Regions from separate parts of the Pantoea sp. Z09 genome, predicted to be linked through region 1. Evidence: predicted binding sites of a transcription regulator. Region 1 holds the regulator's gene; each other region holds the start of a gene.

Region 1 (4,730 bases):
ACATTAGTGCTTAACCTGGTGAGTTGTAAAGCAAATCCTCTATTTTGTTGCGTTATGTCTCAGTAAGGCTGGCCCTGCCAGGGCGCTTTGCGGCCTGTCTCTGGCGGCGGGATAGCGATAATCTATTGATATTGCTGCAAAGCGGCGCGCAAATCAGATAGCAGCGGCAACCCCAGCGCAAGAGAATTTAGTGTGATAAAATAACATCTCGTTTTTAGCGGAGCATCACCATGTCGACAATGACGCCAGAGCAAATCATGATCCAGGCGGAAAAACTCTGCCTGCAGCGCGGGGTGCGCCTGACCACGCAGCGCGCCGAAGTGCTACGTCTGATGGCTGCGCAACATGGATCGATTAGCGCTTACGATCTGCTGGACCAGCTGCGCGCCAGCGAACCTCAGGCGAAGCCGCCCACGGTTTACCGCGCGCTCGACTTTTTGCTGGAGCAGGGTTTTATTCATCGGGTGGAGTCGAACAACAGCTATGTGGTGTGTCACCACTTCGAGGCGCCTGCCCATACCTCTGTAATGCTGGTTTGCGATCGCTGCGCGGCGGTGACAGAGAAACAGGCGAAGGGCGTTGAGAAAATTATCGACGAGCTGGCAGGCGAAGCGCGCTTTGCGCTGCGGCATAGCGTAATTGAGGCGCATGGCCTGTGCGTGGAGTGTGCTGAAGTTGAAGCCTGCACGCATCATGACAGTTGCGATCATGACCATGAGACTGAAGGGAAAAAGCGCGGTAAGAGAGGATAGGCGGCACGTCCCTGTGCCGATCGTTCAACCTGTGCTGAACGAGGAGATTACCAGCGGTAATCTTTATTGTTGGTTTCCCAGTCTGAGACCTCTTTTTCAGCCTCATCCTTCGCGTAACCGTAGCGTTCCTGGATTTTACCGACCAGCTGATCGCGTTTACCTTCGATAACCTGCATATCGTCGTCGGTCAGCTTGCCCCATTTTTCTTTAAATTTGCCTTTGAACTGCTTCCAGTTACCGCTCGCTTCGTCTTTATTCATGTCAGACCTCCACGTCATCCTTAGTTTTACATACCACCACACAATGGCAGTACGACAATACAAAGCGCTGCTGTGTCGCGCTGTTGTAGGGTAATTATAGTAGACGAATCGGCAACTGCCGGAATATTACAGAATAATCCAGGCGGTGCGGCCGCGCGCGGCGGCCGCCTTGAGGATAAATTAGCTTTTAAACCAGCGACTTAAGCGCCATTCGCGGCGCCAGATTAACCAGAGCGACACACCGCGCAGCGCGAGAAACACCGTGACCGCCAGCCATAAACCGTGGTTGCCCAGCCAGGGCAGAGTGAGCAGCGTCAGGAAGTAGCCGAGCGCGGCGATCGCCATGCTGTTGCGCATCTCGCGCCCGCGCGTCGCGCCGACGAACAAACCATCCAGCAGATAGCACCATACGCCCGCCAGCGGCAGAATGATTTGCCAGATAAGATAGTGATCCACCAGCTGCCGCAGCGACGCCAGCGAGGTGAGCATCGCCACGATAGCCTCGCCGCTTGCCGCGTAGAACAGCGCGAACGCCAGCGCGACCATGCCCGCCTGACGGCAGGCCGCCTGCCACACCGCCAGCAGCCGGTCGCCGTCGTGCGCGCCATAGGCTTCGCCGGAAACGGCTTCCACCGCATAGGCGAACCCGTCCAGCGCATAGGCAGTAAAGGTAATGAACATCAGCAGCACGGCGTTCGCCGCGACGATCTCCGGCCCCAGTCGCGCGCCGATAAGGGTCAGCGAGGCAAAGCAGAGCTGTAGCAGCAGCGAGCGCAGCATGATGTCGCGATTCAGGCGCAGCAGACGACGAATATCGCCGCGCCAGCTCTTTTTCAGCATCGCGAGGGAAATGCCGCGCATTTTCAGCACGCGCCATACCATCGCCAGCCCCACCGCCAGCGTCACGTATTCCGCCAGCGCCGTGGCGGTCGCCGCGCCCGCGACGCCCCACTTCAGCCCGAGCACCAGCCAGAGGTCGAGCAGGATGTTGACGGCGTTGCCGACCACCAGCAGCACCACCGGCGCGCGGGCATACTGCACCCCCAGCAGCCAGCCGAGCAGCACCATATTCGCCAGCGTCGCCGGCGCGCTAAGCCAGCGGATATGAATAAAGATTGCCGCCTGCGCCAGCACCTCCGGATTGCCGCCCGCCAGCCGTCCCGCCAGGGCGCTTAGCGGATCGCGCAGCAGAATAAACAGCGCGCCGGCCAGCAGCGCAATGAGCAGCGGCTGCGTCAGGGCGCGCGCCAGCGCCAGCGGATCGCGCGCGCCGAACGCCTGAGCGGTGATGCCCGTGGTGCTCATGCGCAGAAAGAGGAGCAGCATAAAAACGAAGCTGGTGATGGTTGCGCCAATGGCTACGCCGCCAAGATAAACCGGGCTGTCGAGATGGCCGATAACGGCGGTGTCCACCAGGCCAAGCAGCGGCACGGTGATATTGGAGAGGATCATCGGCAGCGCCAGCCGCCAGAGTTGTCGGTCGTTTGCGGTGAAGAGACGCATCAGCCGGTCCATGCCTGAAGACGTAAAAGAGAGAAGCGCGGCGTGAGGGCGCAGAGTGCAGCCCCGACCGCTTTAGCAAGCGTTAGCGTTCAGACGCCCGACAAAAAGCCGCTGCAGGCGTCTGAAATCAGCCGGTCAGAGCCACTCGCCGTTGCGCACCACGCCTACCGCCAGACCTTCTACGGTCAGCGACTGCGTGCGGGTGTCGACGATAATCGGCTCGAAGTCGTTGTTTTCCGGCAGCAGATGCACCACGGTGCCCTGTTTTTTCCAGCGTTTCACGGTGACTTCATCATCGATACGCGCGACCACGACCTGGCCGTTGCGCACGTCCTGCGTTTTATGCACCGCCAGCAGGTCGCCATCCATGATGCCGATATCTTTCATCGACATCCCGGCGACGCGCAGCAGAAAATCAGCGGAAGGCTTAAACAGGTCGGGATCGACTTTGTAGTGCGTCTCGATATGTTCCTGCGCCAGCAGCGGCTCGCCAGCGGCGACGCGGCCGATTAGCGGCAGGCCGTTTGACTCTTCCTCTTCCATCAGCAGGCGAATGCCGCGTGATGCGCCGGAAACGATCTCAATGACGCCTTTACGCGCCAGCGCCTTCAGATGCTCTTCGGCGGCGTTCGGGGAACGGAACCCCAGCTGCGAGGCGATTTCCGCACGCGTTGGCGGCATGCCCGTCTGGTTGATATGGTCGCGAATCAGGTCATAAACCTGTTGCTGCCTGGTGGTTAATGCTTTCATCCCGCCCCCTGGTTGTTTATACAGTCGCTGTGAGTATATACAGGTATTGGCGAAATGAAAACCAAAACCCAGGGAAATAACAGCCGTTTGGGGAATTGTGGAAAGCCTAGCGCAAATGCGACCAAAGCAGCGCGATCCAGACAAAGAGCGCCAGTATGATAGCGAGCAGTACGGCGGCGGAACCCATATCCTTCGCCCGGCCAGCCAGCGGATGACGCTCCTGGCCGATGCGGTCGACCACCGCTTCGATAGCGCTGTTGAGGATCTCGACGATAATCACCAGCACCACGGAGCCGATCATCAGGATGCGCGCGACGGTGTCGACATCCAGCCAGCAGGCGACAAGGATAGCGATAATGGCGGCGGACGCCTCCTGGCGAAACGCGGCTTCATGCTGCCAGGCGGCGCGCAGCCCTTGCCAGGAGTAGCCGGCCGCTTTCACAATTCTCAGTAAACCGGTGGTATTACTTGCCATAGTGAGGGAACCCTTTGAGTTGTTTGACGTCAATGTCTGGGCCGGATGCGTTTGGCACCACCACAGATCTTCGCAGCACTTTCTGGTATGCTTGCGGCGCTTTGCTAACAAGAGGCTTCATGTTTGTCTATGTCAGGTTGGCGTAAACTCTATTATAAATTGTTGAATTTACCACTCTCGGTTCTGGTAAAAACCAAGGCTATTCCGGTCGATCCGGTTTCCGAGCATGGGCTCGATCCCACGCGGCCGATTATGTACGTGCTGCCATACGATTCCAAGGCGGATTTGCTGACGCTGCGCCAGCAGTGTCTGAAGCATAATCTGCCCGATCCGCTGTCGCCGCTGGAAATTGACGGCGCGCTGCTGCCGCGCCACGTCTTTATTCACGACGGTCCGCGCGTCTTCCCCTATTTCGTACCTAATACGGAGTCGGTGAAGATTTTCCATGAGTATCTCGATCTGCACCGCAATAACCCGCATCTCGATATTCAGATGCTGCCGGTTTCGGTGATGTTCGGACGCGCGCCTGGCCGCGAGGTTCAGGGCGACGACACGCCGCACCTGCGCGAGCTGAACGGCGTGGAGAAATTTTTCGCCATCGTCTGGCATGGCCGCGACAGCTTTGTGCGCTTTTCCCCTACCGTCTCGCTGCGCTGGATGGCGACGCAGCACGGCACCGATAAATCTATCGCGCAGAAGCTGGCGCGCGTGGCGCGCATTCACTTTGCCCGTCAGCGTTTAGCCGCGGTCGGCCCGCGTCTGCCGGCGCGGCAGGATCTCTTTAACAAGCTGCTGCAGTCCAAGGCGATTGAGAAAGCGGTGGAAGAGGAAGCGCGCAGTAAAAAGCTCTCCCATGAGAAAGCGCAGCAGAACGCCGTCGAGATGATGGAAGAGATCGCCGCCGACTTCTCCTATGAGGCAATCCGCGTGACCGATCGCGTGATGGGCTGGCTATGGAGCCGTCTCTATCAGGGCATCAACGTCAACGGC
Region 2 (4,730 bases), 1.3 Mb from region 1:
AAGGTTAGTTCATATTGTATTTCTCATCTCAGTTAGTGCCGCTCCATGGCCTTCTTTTTGAGTCTTCCTCACGTTCTGATTCGTTTCTGCAATTCAGCCTCTTTTGCCGTAAGGCGCATTAAAAAGGTCAATTATTATGTCGAACAAAATCCTCGGAACCGTTAAGTGGTTTAACTCAGAAAAAGGTTTTGGTTTTATTTCTCCTGAAAACGGCAGCAAGGACGTTTTTGTCCACTTTTCTGCTATTCAGGGCACTGATTATCGCTCGCTTGACGAAGGCCAGCGCGTTGAATTTTCTGTTGAGCAGGGTCCTAAAGGACCGTCAGCCGTTAACGTTGTAGGGCTTTAATATTACCCTTTCAGCCAGACGCTTTCGCTGCCCATCCTGCCAGAGCTCACAGTATCGTGTTTCTGCGTTCGACCAGTGCAAAAGTAATCCCCACGGCGCCAAATGCATTTTTTGCAAATCCGCCATGGTGTTTGCCGGTATGCTGACGCGCTAATATTCTCGCGCTCTGCCGTGCAGATAAGCAGGCAGAGGCGTAAAGCCAGGCAGCATTTTATTAAGGCATCCTTCGGGATGCCTTTTTTCGTTGCCGCAAAAAAAAGCCCCCAAACGGGGGCAAGGGGTTGGAGTAACAGCCGCTCAGTAAGTCATGTGGATTTCATTACCGAGCCGCTTAAATATAGCCAACTCTCCGCGTCGCTGCCCGTTTGACGGCGGGCAGATCCCGTTCAGCAGGAAAACTATTCGCAGCCTCAGAAAAGGGAGCGATTGAATTTTATTGTTTTTTTCGCTTCTGAAAACGATTACTAAGAATGCTCTGTAAATAAAATGGCGCGATTTATTGACTAACCAATGCGGCGGGCGAAAAAACAGGAAAAATTAGAGAGGTGCCAGTAAAAAAACGCCCCCGCAAAGCAGGGGAGAGTCATACTGGAAATAAAACGGACTCGTGGAGCAATATCTCTGGTGGAGGCTTGGGCTCAGAATTCGGCTTAATCATAACATAGTTAAAAAGGGCCGCCAGTGGTTTAAAATAAATAAATGCCTTAGCATCTAATTGTTAGGTATCTAACAATTAAGCGCTGGAAGCCACGCGTTTATTTCGCTGAATAATTTGAGTGGTTAATATTGTGGTTAAAAAAGCGCGTAAAAGTAAAAAAGTCTGAGATTCGGGCGCGCAAAAAGTCAGCCGTCAGAGAGGGAGAGCGCGGCGGCAAATAAGGGAAACGCCGCGGCGCAGCGTCACGGTCAGAGAGCAGCAGGAACAGGCTGTCACGTCATCAACGCGCGTAAAAAAGTGAGGGCGAACCCGCCGTAAGTTTTGCCAGGCGCGCTGGTGATATTCACGCCATATCAGTTTGAATTAAGTCGATATTTTGCGCAAATTGCTCTCAGGCCGCGCACGCTTACAAAAAATAATTCCTTCGGCGTCAGTGGCTTCAACATTTTTACCTGCGCTGCGCCTTGCTTAAATCATGAGTTTGATATTACTGTATTTATATACAGTAATGGATAAAAGGAGTCTTTCTCATGAAGTTATATCGCCCTGCAGAGGTGCGCGACCTGCTGCCGCTGCCGCTTTATATTGAACGCGTTCCCTGTGGTTTTCCCTCGCCTGCGCAGGATTACATCGAAAAGCGCATCGACCTTAATGACCTGATGGTGCAGCATCCCAGCGCCACTTACTTTCTCCGGGTCAGCGGCGACTCCATGATCGACGCTGGCATCTGCGAAGGGGATATGATCGTCGTCGACTCCTCTCTGACGGCGAAACATGGCGATATTATCGTCGCCGCCATCGACGGCGAATTCACCATTAAGCAGCTGCGTATTCATCCCTCTATTTTACTGATGCCCGCCAACAGCAAACACAGCCCGATCCCGATTAATACGCCCGACGGCCTGCAGGTGTTCGGCGTGGTGACCTACGTGATTAAATCGACGCACTGATATGTTCGCGCTGGTGGACGTCAACAGCTTTTACGCCAGCTGCGAAACCGTCTTTCGTCCCGATCTGAAAGGGGTGCCGGTGGTGGTGCTGTCCAACAACGACGGCTGCGTCATTGCCCGCAGCGCGGAGGCGAAGGCGCTCGGCATCACTATGGGCGCGCCCTTTTTTAAGCTGAAAGAGGCGCTGCGCAGGCACAGGGTGCAGGTGTTCAGCTCTAACTACGCGCTGTATGCCGATATGAGCCTGCGGGTCATGACCACGCTGGAGGAGATGGCGCCGGCGGTCGAAATCTACAGCATCGACGAAGCTTTCCTTAACCTGAGCGGCGTCAGCTTCTGTCAGCCGCTGGAGACGTTTGGTCGCGCGGTGCAGGCGCGCGTGGCGCAGGAGACGCATCTGCAGGTCGGCGTCGGCATCGCGCCGACCAAGACGCTGGCGAAGCTGGCCAATTACGCCGCGAAAAAATATCCCGGCACAAAGGGGGTAGTCGATCTTTCTCACCCGGAGCGGCAGCGCAAGCTGATGGCGCTGACGCCGGTAGAGGAGGTGTGGGGCGTCGGCAGCCGCATCGGCAAGAAGCTGAAGCAGATGGGGATTGAGCAGGCGCTGCAGCTGGCTGACAGCTCTACCTGGGTGATACGCAAACATTTCAACGTGGTGCTGGAGCGCACGGTGCGCGAGCTGCGCGGCGAAGCCTGCCTGGAGCTGGAGGAGATGACGCCGACCAAACAGCAGATTGTCTGCTCGCGCTCGTTCGGCACGCGGCTGACCGATTACGCCGAGGTGCGGCAGGCGGTTTGTCAGTACGCTGAGCGGGCGGCGGAGAAGCTGCGCCAGGAGAAGCAGTACTGCCGACAGATCGCGGTGTTCCTGAAAACCAGCCCGCATGCGGAAAACGAACCCTACTACGGCAATCAGGCGACGGGGCAGCTACTGACGCCGTCGAACGATACCCGCGATATCGTGCGCATCGCCACCGAGGCGCTGGACCGCATATGGCTGGAGGGCTATCGCTATATGAAAGCTGGCGTGATGCTGGGGGATTTTTTTAGCCAGGGCGTAGCGCAGCTGCACCTGTTTGACGCTTACGGGCCGCGCGCCAACAGCGAGGCGCTGATGCAGGTGGTGGATCGGATTAATCAGGCGGGCAGGGGAACGCTCTGGTTTGCCGGACAGGGCATTGAGAAAAGCTGGGCGATGAAGCGAGAGATGCTGTCGCCCAGCTATACGACGCGCTTTGCGGACCTGCCTGTCGTCAAGTAGGCGACCGGCCTGCACGCGGCATCAGTGCTTTTTCGCGCCTGCCGAAGCCTGTGCGCTCAGGCTGCGCGGCGGCGCGTCCGCCACGCCGCGCGCGGAAGGGAACTCTTCGCGTATCTCCGCCAGCGCCAGCGTTAGCGCCTGCTTACGGTCGCTGTCGGTTTCCATCACCGCCATGGTTTTCAGGCGGGCCGCCAGCGAAGCGCCAGAGATGGCGGCGTTCTGCTCCAGCAGGGCGGCGACGGCTTCGCCAATCACGTAGTCTGTCAGTCTTTCAATTTTACTTCTGTGCATACCCGCATCTCTTATTACAGTGGTTGCCCGTTAACTGGCCAGAGTGCCTAAAAGCAAGCCATCTGCGCTGGATCGCCTGCGGCGAATGTCCGTCAAAATGCTGTGCCTGACACACTCCACTGGGGATGATGCTGCGGGGAGGGGCTGAACGCAATGGTCAGCCCGAAAATTAAAGTTAACGTCCAAATAACAAGCCGATTAACTTTTGATAATGCTGCTCCTCTTCCGGGCTGGTGGCTGTCGCCAGTCGGGCAAGCAGTTTGGCGCAGATCGCTTTGCGGTTGAGCGGTTTACCCGCGCGCAGGATCTCGACTGCGATTTGACCTAACGTCTCCTGCTCACACGGCAGTTCGGCCTTGCTGAAGTAGTGAGCGATGTCGTTGGCTGCGATTGGCCTGTTTCCGGTCTGATGCATACACAACCCTTACATATCCGTGTGATTAAAACATGGTCAGTTAAGTCAGGCCTAAACTTATACAATTTTTATAAACTTGTACAGAATGTTCGCTAATTTAATTTGCTGGCCAGCAGGCGAATGGCGCGATCGCAGGCGTCCTGAATAGCAGGATCTTCGGTACGCGCGCCGGCGCGATAGAGCGCGCCAATAATTTCCTGTAAAGGCAGGACTTCCCCAGGCTGCAGGAGCTGGGCTACGACGCGGCCCAGTAACGCATAGATTTCGTCGCGATCGGCCGTTTCATTGGGGTTCACTCTGCCTCCTGAAAGGCGGTAACAACCAGAATATATTTGAATGCATTTATCTCTGTTACGGTTTAAGCGGGAAAAGCACCGGCCTGCTTAACAGCACGACCTGTGCGGATTATATTTAGGAAATAATTATTTCCTAATACGGCAGATAAATTAATCCAGAATGCCGAGCACCATATTAATCGTTTCCGCGCCGTTAGTCACATCCTGAACTTTACCGACGACGCGCATGCCGAAAGCCACACACAGCAGCAGGCCCGCCGCGGTGTCAACATCCAGCATGGCGGAGATCGAACCATCCTGCTGGCCCTCTCGAATCAGCGACATCAGGAAATGGCGGTTGCGCAGCACCGCCTGACGCACCAGCTCGGAAAGCTCGTCGTCGAGGCTTTGCAGCTCAACGGTGCTGCCCACCACCAGACAGCCGCGTCGTCCTTCGATTTCACGCGCGGAGTCGAGGTAAAACTGCAGCAGCTCGGCGATACGCGCTCTGCCGGTGGCGTGCGGCTG
Region 3 (4,730 bases), 1.1 Mb from region 1:
CCCGGAGACGCGCGCGCCGCTGGTGCTACAGCAGCTCGGTTTGCTGGTAGCGCTGCTGCCGGATATCGCCCGCCTGCGCCGTACGCTGGCGAAATCTTAGCTGTCGGCGCGCTTGAGCGTCTCAAGATACCACGCGTTCAGTTCCGCCCTGACCGCCTGCGGCAGAGTGGCTTCATGGCGCCCTTCGATGGCGCCTTCCAGCGCCAGCAGGGTTTTAAAACCGATATGCTGGTTGATCGCCTTTAGCCTGAGCCAGCACTGCTTCGCCCCCAGCTCCACCAGATGCCGGACGCTTTTCACCCCCGCTTCGTGCAGCAGCAGCTCCATGCGCAGGCTCAGGTTGGGCAGATCTTTCAGCCGCCGCGGTGCCTGCCTGGCCTGCACGTCCTGCCGCGCGGCGTGCAGCGAGGCGGCGGAAAGCGCCAGCAGCTGACGCGGATCGTCCCACAGCGCCTCGTCGACGCGGTAGTAGTTAAGGTTGACGGCGCTGCCGCGCTTGCGAAACACCAGCGGCTGCAGGGGTTGCTGCGCGACATACGCCTGCAGCGCTTCGCTGGCGCGTAAATAGAGGGCATTCTCGTTAACCAGCGCGAATACCACCTTCTCGACCGCCAGCGCATAGCCGCCGAACTGGGTGCGCGACTCGATATCGCCTAACGCGGCGAGGCGTTGACGGGACCGTTCTACAACAGGGTGCTGTTTTTTCATGGCACGCTCTCCTTGTGCGAAATTAACCGAAAAAGTCATTGCTATCAGCCCGTTAGAGATATAGAAAAAATCGGTTACGGGTTCAATTAATTCTTGCCCTGATGCCTGACCTTCTGCAGTTTTTGCGAGGCGTTTTCCAAATTTGAGGTTGATCTTTATCCACGAAGTCATTACTGTATATCCATACAGTCCATTGCTGAGTGGTTACCTTATGCGCACCCAACACTTTAAAAATGCAGGCTTTGCTCACCGTCACGTTTCTTCTTCTACGCCGTCGCAGCACAGCGGCTGGATCACAGAACTGCGCTACAGCGAACAACCGGGCATGATGCAGATGTTGTTGCTGCCGCTGCTACAGCAGCTGAGCCAGGAGTCACGCTGGCAGCTCTGGCTGACGCCGGCGCATAAGCTTAACCGCGCCTGGCTGCAGCAGTCTGGCCTGCCGCTGGAGAAGAGCATGCACGTGGCGGATTCCGAGCGTTGTACCTCGGTGGAAGCGATGATTAAGGCTTTGCGTACAGGCAATTACAGCGTGGTGCTGGCGTGGATCCCGTATGACCTGGACGAAGAAGAGCGTCGTGAATTAGAGCAGGCGGCGGCAGAAGGACAGGCGCTGGGACTGATTATGCGCACTAACGGCAACGCATCGGCTTCGCGTGGACCAGAGAAAGGACTAAAAATTCAGTCCGATTTGTTTCATTAAGTAAAATTAGGATTTTTCTCCGGTCTTTTTCCTTTTTTGTTTCGGCTAAACCACTGATTCTTTTCCTTCCAGCTTTGACAATGGCTTAGCTGCGTTTTGCTGAAAAACGCGGCGGCATTAAGGCCGGGTCAAATGTGAGAATATGTGTATAAAGCCCTGTTTTTTTGCAGCATCCCCTCACATCATACTTGTAAGTTTCCAATCTCGTTGTAGACTTTACCTCGCCAGGGTGCTCAATAATCTCCGTTTTTTATCGGTAGAGTCATAAGCGAGCGTATTAACCCGGCGAAGGATTACAACCAAGAGCAACCCTTATTGCTCATTGCCTATTTGGATGATAACGAGGCGCAAAATGAAAAAGACAGCTATCGCAATTGCAGTGGCACTGGCTGGCTTCGCTACCGTAGCGCAGGCCGCTCCGAAAGATGACACCTGGTACACCGGTGCTAAACTGGGCTGGTCTCAGTACCATGATACTGGTTACTACGGTAACGGTTATGGCAACAACAATGGCCCGACTCACGAATCTCAGCTTGGCGCTGGTGCATTCCTGGGTTACCAGGCTAACCCGTACCTGGGCTTCGAGCTGGGCTACGACTGGCTTGGCCGTATGCCGAACAAAGGCACCGTAAACAACGGCGCATTCAAAGCACAAGGCGTTCAGCTGGCTGCTAAACTGAGCTACCCGATCACTGACGATCTGGATATCTACACTCGTCTGGGTGGTATGGTATGGCGTGCTGACGCAACTCAGAACAACGCAGTCAACGGCCGCATCAGCGACCACGACACCGGTGTTTCTCCGCTGGCAGCAGTGGGTGTTGAATACGCTCTGACTCAGAACTGGGCTACCCGTCTGGACTACCAGTGGGTTAACAACATCGGTGACGCGCAGACCGTTGGCGCTCGTCCTGACAACGGCATGCTGAGCGTAGGCGTTTCATACCGCTTCGGTCAGGATGAAGTTGCACCGGTAGTTGCTCCGGCTCCGGCTCCGGCTCCAGTTGTTGAAACCAAGCGTTTCACCCTGAAGTCTGACGTGCTGTTCACCTTCAACAAATCTACCCTGAAGCCGGAAGGCCAGCAGGCTCTGGATCAGCTGTACAGCCAGCTGAGCTCAATGGATCCGAAAGACGGTTCAGTCGTGGTTCTGGGCTTCACCGACCGCATCGGTTCTGACCAGTACAACCAGAAACTGTCTGAGAAACGCGCTCAGTCCGTGGTTGACTACCTGGTTTCTAAAGGTATCCCGTCTAACAAGATCTCTGCACGTGGCATGGGCGAATCTAACCCAGTTACCGGCAACACCTGTGACAGCGTGAAAGGCCGTCAGGCTCTGATCGACTGCCTGGGTCCGGACCGTCGCGTAGAAATCGACGTGAAAGGTATCAAAGACGTTGTAACTCAGCCGCAGGCTTAAGTTCTGACGTAAGAAAAAACCCCGCAACGCGGGGTTTTTTTATGGCTGCTGTTTACCAGTGACCGAGCCGGGCTACTCGCCGCTCGTGTCGGATTTGCCCAGAATTGCCTGCAGATCCTGCTTCAGGCTCGACATCTGCGTGGCATATTTCTCTTTACGCTCCGCATCTTCGATCAGCTGAACGATGGTTTCTGACAGTGTGCAGGCGCGCCGCTGCGCCAGCCCGGCCAGCCGTTGCCAGACCAGATACTCCAGGTCGATCGACTTCTTGCGCGTATGCTGATGCTCGGCATTGAAGTGACGCTTGCGACGCGCGCGAATCGTCTGCTTAAGCCGATTGTCCAGCTCCGGATGAATGTGTTGCGCGATCCAGTCCGCGACATCAACCGGACGATTCTCCATTGAAAGCAGTTCTTCAACGGCCGCCTGCGCAGCGCTCCGTTCCAGGTGACGTGTGATCAGCTCACCTTCCCGATGTTTTTTCACCAGGTATTTCCATTTCCATCCACTTTCAAGATTTTCGAGTTGTTGGTATTTCATCGGAATCTCATCGTGACCGCGTAACAAACCAAGAATAACAGCTTTTCTGCCGGATGCAGCAAGGAAAAGGCGTTGATTGTCTCAGGGTTATTCAGAACCATGCAGTGCTTAACAAGGGGCTTTCCTGTATAATCCCGCTTTTCTTTAACCAACCAAATGCGATTATTTTGACCAGCTCTCAACTTTCCTGGCAAGACCTGCAGCCGAATATTACCGAATACGCATCTGTTTTTTCCCGCATTGAGGAAGAAGAGACCGATAGCCTGGCGGCGGTACAACCGCGTTTGCTCAATGCGCTGGCTTATCTCGCCAGCCAGACCGACGGCTTTCCCCTTCTGCTGGTGTGCAGTCAGGAAAACAGCGATTATCTGGCGCTGATTGCGCGCCAGATGGCGCGTATTGCTGACCAACCCGCTGGCCTGTTCGGCGGACACTACCATCTCATCGCGGATAACGTCACCCTTCAGCCGCCCGGCGATGCCTCGCATCCTTTTACCGGCCGCGGCGAGGTCCATTTTGCCGAATGGATTGAGAACGACCAGCTGTTTGGCTGCGTGCGCCTGCATCGCGATCGTCTCCAGCTGGAGCCGGGCCTGATCCATCGTGCCAACGGCGGCACGCTGGTGCTGTCGCTGCGTACGCTGCAGGCGCAGCCGCTGCTCTGGCTGCGCCTGAAACGCGCGATTCAGCTGGGGCGTCTCGAGTGGCAGTCGCCGGATGAACGCCATCCTCTGCCGGTTTCCATTCCGCCGCTGCCGCTCAGCCTGAAGCTGGTGCTGTGCGGCGATCGCGACGCGCTGGCGACGTTTCAGGAGAGCGATCCTGAACTGCATGAACTGGCGACCTATACCGAGTTCGAAGAGAACATGCAGGTGGTCGATGAAGAGGATATGCTCGCCTGGTGCCGCTGGGCGCAGGATGTCGCGCTGCAGGCGGATCTGCCCGCGCCGCAGGCTGATTTCTGGCCGCCCCTGATCCGCGAAGCGGTGCGTTACACCGGCGACCAGGAAGTGCTGCCGCTCTGTCCGCGCTGGCTGCTGCGCCAGATGCGCGAAGCGGTGATGCAGGAAGCCACGCTGAGCGAAGCGGCGCTGACCAGCGCGCTTGAGGCGCGCACCTGGCGCGAGGCGTTCCTCGCCGAACGCATGCGTGACGAAATCCTGTTAAAACAGATCCTGATTGAAACCGAAGGCGAAGTCGTCGGTCAAATCAACGGCCTCTCCGTGGTGGAATTTCCCGGACACCCGCGTCCCTGGGGCGAACCTTCGCGCATCACCTGCGTGGTTCACCCTGGCGACGGCGAATTTACCGACGTCGAACGTAAAGCGGAGCTGGGCGGCAATATCCACGCCAAAGGCA

The links. Region 1 encodes LexA, which represses DNA repair genes until DNA is damaged. Its sites were predicted from a motif close to TNCTGTATGTACATACAGNA; they were not measured.
Region 2: the regulator LexA is predicted to act here: its motif matches at 1,496-1,515, upstream of umuD (translesion error-prone DNA polymerase V autoproteolytic subunit).
Region 3: the regulator LexA is predicted to act here: its motif matches at 880-899, upstream of sulA (SOS-induced cell division inhibitor SulA).

What each region holds. Positions count from the first base shown of each region.
Region 1 covers NZ_CP092373.1:3,589,803-3,594,532, forward strand. The annotation lists gene zur (zinc uptake transcriptional repressor Zur) at 231-752, shown strand; gene MC269_RS17200 (CsbD family protein) at 800-1,012, opposite strand; gene dinF (MATE family efflux transporter DinF) at 1,193-2,515, opposite strand; gene lexA (transcriptional repressor LexA) at 2,651-3,265, opposite strand; gene MC269_RS17215 (diacylglycerol kinase) at 3,372-3,740, opposite strand; gene plsB (glycerol-3-phosphate 1-O-acyltransferase PlsB) at 3,870-4,730, shown strand, end outside.
Region 2 covers NZ_CP092373.1:2,295,343-2,300,072, reverse strand. The annotation lists gene MC269_RS11025 (cold-shock protein) at 137-349, shown strand; gene MC269_RS11020 (hypothetical protein) at 351-503, shown strand; gene umuD (translesion error-prone DNA polymerase V autoproteolytic subunit) at 1,538-1,957, shown strand; gene umuC (translesion error-prone DNA polymerase V subunit UmuC) at 1,959-3,221, shown strand; gene MC269_RS11005 (hypothetical protein) at 3,243-3,512, opposite strand; gene ycgZ (regulatory protein YcgZ) at 3,688-3,927, opposite strand; gene MC269_RS10995 (hypothetical protein) at 4,020-4,223, opposite strand; gene MC269_RS10990 (TetR/AcrR family transcriptional regulator) at 4,374-4,730, opposite strand, start outside.
Region 3 covers NZ_CP092373.1:2,460,476-2,465,205, forward strand. The annotation lists gene yccS (YccS family putative transporter) at 1-100, shown strand, start outside; gene MC269_RS11850 (TfoX/Sxy family DNA transformation protein) at 97-708, opposite strand; gene sulA (SOS-induced cell division inhibitor SulA) at 920-1,411, shown strand; gene ompA (porin OmpA) at 1,764-2,831, shown strand; gene matP (macrodomain Ter protein MatP) at 2,904-3,371, opposite strand; gene MC269_RS11870 (Lon protease family protein) at 3,425-4,730, shown strand, end outside.